Regions from separate parts of the uncultured Salegentibacter sp. genome, predicted to be linked through region 2. Evidence: riboswitches for the same ligand, from Rfam matches in the RefSeq annotation. Region 2 holds a riboswitch; the other holds the start of a gene.

Region 1 (2,405 bases), on a different contig from region 2:
TTTGGCTTCAGTATAATCCGTTTCTATTTTATTAAAAATCTTTTCAGCTTCGTCTAATTTATCATAAAAAACGCCAAAGAATTTAATCCATTCCGCCTTTCCCAGCGGAGTTTTTTCAGTCCAGTCGCCGTTGTACATCACTGGAATTCCGGTTTTTTGAATGGTTTCAAATGTTTTATTGTTTCCGTCAATTGCAAAACCAATCACCACTTCTGGATCCAGATCAATAAGAACTTCGGTATTTATATTTTCATTTTTCCCCAGCTCTTTAATTTTTCCTGAATTGATCAATTTCCTGGTTTTTTCTGAAGAAATATAATTAAGACCTGGAAATCCTTTTAAGCTGTTTTCTTCATTTAAAGCTTCCAATGCCGGAATATGCGTGGTAGAAGTCACTACCATTTTTTCTATCGGAATTTGCACTTTTTTATCATAATCTAAACCGGAAGGAATTTCAGTATTTTCTTTAGTTAATAAATAGGTGAAAGCTTTTTCGGCATCGGGCCAGGCGGTTTCTATTTTTAAAATATAATAATCTCCAAAATCACTGATGCTGAAATTAGTAGCGTGTTTTAACTCAACTGAATCTTGAGGTTCTTCTGAACCATTATTTTTATCTTTTTGCTCGTTTTTACAGGCGGAAAATACTAGGAAAAGGAGTAGAAGATTAAGTGCTTTTAGAGTCTTTATTTTCATTTTATGGTAGTTTAAAAGAATTGAATTTATATAATGCTATCCTCATTTAGCCCCTAAATAAATTACGGGGCAAGCTCTAAAACAAGTTCAGGATGACGAAAACTTTTATATAGAATATTATAATAGGAATTTTCAAAAGTAAGATTATTTAGAATTTAATGGTCGCAACTAAAATAAATGTTTAATTTCGCATTGAAATTTTTGGTTCGGATGTGTTTTTCACGCCGATTAAAAGGGAATCAGGAAAAGTACGATTTTGGAAGTACAGAATATGAAGCGCGAAGTTTTACTTCGTATTTCAAACTTCTACCATCTAACTTTATTAAGCCTGAGCTGTTCCCGCAACTGTAAGCTAAGTCCCGTAAGGGATGCTTGTTGTTATCACTTCAAAAACCACTGTTCTTATTTGGAATGGGAAGGTAAACAACAAGACGCGAGCCAGGAGACCTGCCAGAATATAACCAATAAATTCTTAGACTTTCGGGATAAAAGTCAGAGGGCAGATGAAAAAAACGCAATTTTACATTCTATTCCTTGGCCTGCTATGCAGTTTGCCTGTATTTGCTCAAAACGATACAATTAACGTTTTAGACGAAGTATTTTTGACAGATACCAAGCTGAAAGACTTTTCTACTGGCCAACAGGTAACCGTTTTAAACGATTCAGTTTTAAAGAAAAACGGGGCGCTGCTTACTTCAGCATTAAATTTCAACACCAATATCTATTTTAAAGAGAATGGACTGGGAATGGTTTCCTCACCTTCCTTCCGCGGAACAACAGCTTCCCAAACAGCGGTATTGTGGAATGGGATTAATATCAATTCCCAGTTTAACGGCCAAACCGATTTTAATGCATTAAACGCAGGCGGATTTGATAATATTAGCGTTCGTGGTGGCGGCGGAAGTGTAGTTTATGGTACCGGAGCCATTGGAGGAACCGTTCATTTAAATACCAATCTTGATTTTACCGGAAAAACAAAGCAGGATATTTTCTTTCAATATGGCAGTTTTAATACCCTGGATGCCCGGTATAAAATAAAGACTTCGGGAAAAAAATGGAGTTTAAGTCTTGCTGCGGCAAGAAACTCATCAGATAATGATTATGAATGGCCCATTGAAGGTAGAGAGAATGAAAATGGTAAATTCTATAATAGCAATTTAAATCTTGGGTTCGCATATCGGTTAAATGAAAAAAACACTTTAAAACTTTATAGTGAAATTTTTGATGGGGAGCGGCATTTCTCCCTGATTCGTCCTTCAGAAACCAAAACGAAATACCAGAATTTTGATACCCGAAATTTACTGGAATGGGTAGGAGAGTATGGTGATTTTATTTCGGTTGCAAGGTTAGCCCATCTAAATGAAAATTATAAGTTCTACGGGAATATTACTGAAAATCAATCTTCATCTGGCAAAGCGCAAACCTTGATTGGCAAATACGATTTAAATTATTCAATTTCAAAAACTTTAGAGCTAAATGCCGTACTCACCAATACGTACACAGATGGTAGCGGCTCTGGAATTACCGAAAATACCCGAAATATATTTTCTTCGGCATTCTTAATGAAGCATAGGCCATTTCAAAAATTTCAATATGAATTGGGAATCAGAAAAGAAATAACCGAAAATTATGAAAGTCCGTTACTGTTTTCTGCAGGAACACATTATGATTTTACCGATTTCTATAGTCTAAAAATGAATATTTCCAGG
Region 2 (2,405 bases):
TCTCCTTTTAATAGATAACCGCGGTTAAGTATTTGCTGGCTTTCTTCGTTAAGCCACCATAGGCGTTCCTGTTGCGTTTCTTTAATTATTGTTTCGGGCATTTTGCTAGATTTTAGATTGAATTATTTCTGCGGAAATCTTTTTAAAAAAGATCATCGGCGGTGATGCTCTTATCGTGTTTGGTATAATCTACCGGGCGCTTGGCAAAAAAGTCGTCTAAACTATTGGCGAAAACTTCTTCTTCAAACCATAACATGGCTTTGTAATCATACTCTGAGACAAAGTAGATTTTTTCCAAACCAATTTTTTCAAGGCTATCGTCTACGCGATATTTCATAAAATTCAGCAGGTCTTCTTTTTTGCATTGTTCCAGAGCGCCATCAGCAAAGATCCAGTCAAGAATTTCAGATTCTACTTCCATAGAATGGGCTATAATTTCCCTGATTTGAGTTTTAGTTTCCTCGTTGAAGAATTCTGGAAATTCTTTCTTAATCTGGTTTACAATATATATCCCGGCGTTGGCGTGAATTTGTTCGTCTACAGATGTCCACGCAATTATATTGCTCACATTTTTCATCATACCTTTAAATCGGCTGAAAGAAAGAATAATGGCAAACTGACTAAAAAGGGATACGTTTTCAATTAAAATTGAAAATAAAATAAGGGAAAACACGTATTTTTTTTCATCTGAAGATTTTGTATTTGCTAAAGCTTCAGATAAATAAGCCACCCTTTTTTTGATAACAGGAGTTTCTATTAATTTCTCGAACTCGTTGTTATAGCCTAAAACTTCAAGCAAACGGGAATATGCTTCCGAATGCCTGAATTCACATTCAGCAAAAGTACTTCCCAGGCCGTTAAATTCCGGTTTTGGAAGGTGTTGATATAAATCTCCCCAGAAAGATTTGACGGCTACTTCAATCTGTGCGATGGCAAGCAGGCTCTTTTTAATCACCTGTTTTTCATTTTCACTAAGATGAGAATGAAAATCTTGTACATCGGCGGTGAAGTCTACTTCAGAATGTACCCAGAATGATCGATTTATTGCTTCGGTAAACTGAAGAATTTCGGGATATTCGAAAGGTTTATAATTTACCCGTTTTTGAAAAATACTCATATCACTTTTGTTTTAGTTTAAAATCAAAAGCATAAAAGCAAATAGGTGTCTTTGGAAAAGAGAAGAGCGGGAAGGCCGCAAAAATATTATCCTGGACATTTTACTTTTTATGCGAAAGCAAAAGTCAGCCCGGTTGGGAAGGTGATCTGGCTTGTAGAAAAATCTACTTTACAGTTGCGCAACAGCTCATGATTCTCACATGATTCCCCTTGTTTATTACAAAAAGTAATACCCGCCGGTATGATTTTACAAAAGTAAAGTTATAAGGAAATTGCGGTGGTTTTATAAAAACAGTTTTGAGTTATAAACATAGTTTTTCACAAGTTAAAGTTTCGGTAAAAAGAAGAGCCCATAGAAAGTAGTGAGGTTGCAGGCATAGTCTTTGCTTAGTGAAGGTTGCAGTATTTGCTAATCAATCGAAAAAAATGTAAAAATGAGACTTATAAATTTACAGCGCACCGATGATGCATATGTTGCGAAAGCTGAAATTACTTTAAAGGCTTTTGGAGTCGCTTTGGGGCAGAAATCTAAGATTTATATCAAGAAACAATCTGAAAATGAATGGAGAGAGAAAAAAACAAATAAAAAAGTCTCTTCCAGGGAAGCCACTCATTTAAATAAATGGCTAAGCGACCACCAAAAATTTGTAGAGCATTAATCTTTTTGAATTTTCAAAAGGTCTTCTATCATAAAAAAATCAATTTTACTTTTCTTTATTTTGAAATTAAAAATCAAACAAGCGCTTTACTGAGTTTGCTTCTAATTTTTATACAAAAATTTCTATTCTATTAAACTTCCCGTAAAAACTTCAAAAAGCCCAATATTAACGGGATTTGGGTATTTGGTTTCCGAAGGTTTTTATAAATTGCAGGAAAGATATTTTATATTTTTCATTATTAACCCACATAACCATCAACATATTTATTTAAGTTATGAGTAATTATCATATTAAGAATTTAGAGGAATATTTTCAAGTTTATAGAAAATCGGTAAGAGATCCACAAAACTTCTGGGAAGAGATAGCTGAAGAACATTTTTCCTGGCAAAAAAAATGGGATAATGTACTAAGCTGGGATTTTAATAAACCTGAAGTAAAATGGTTTGAAAATGCTAAACTTAACATTACCGAAAATTGCATAGATCGTTACCTTTTTAATAGGTCTGACAAAACGGCAATTATTTGGGAGCCTAACGATCCTGAAGAAGAAGCGCAACATATCTCTTATGGTGAACTTCACAAAAAGGTAAACAAATTTGCAAATGTTTTAAAAGCTAAAGGAATTGAAAA

What was found. A riboswitch is a leader RNA that binds a small molecule or an ion and turns the genes downstream of it on or off. The one in region 2 is predicted to bind cobalamin.
Region 1: it holds a riboswitch for cobalamin, as region 2 does, so the genes downstream of both, AACZ30_RS05990 (TonB-dependent receptor) here and AACZ30_RS05405 (ribonucleotide-diphosphate reductase subunit beta) in region 2, are expected to answer to the same signal.

The regions. Positions count from the first base shown of each region.
Region 1 covers NZ_CAXAVR010000030.1:18,189-20,593, forward strand. The annotation lists gene AACZ30_RS05985 (ABC transporter substrate-binding protein) at 1-696, opposite strand, end outside; cobalamin riboswitch at 882-1,166, shown strand; gene AACZ30_RS05990 (TonB-dependent receptor) at 1,200-2,405, shown strand, end outside.
Region 2 covers NZ_CAXAVR010000026.1:4,891-7,295, reverse strand. The annotation lists gene AACZ30_RS05410 (ribonucleoside-diphosphate reductase subunit alpha) at 1-101, opposite strand, end outside; gene AACZ30_RS05405 (ribonucleotide-diphosphate reductase subunit beta) at 143-1,117, opposite strand; cobalamin riboswitch at 1,236-1,368, opposite strand; gene AACZ30_RS05400 (hypothetical protein) at 1,551-1,775, shown strand; gene acs (acetate--CoA ligase) at 2,050-2,405, shown strand, end outside.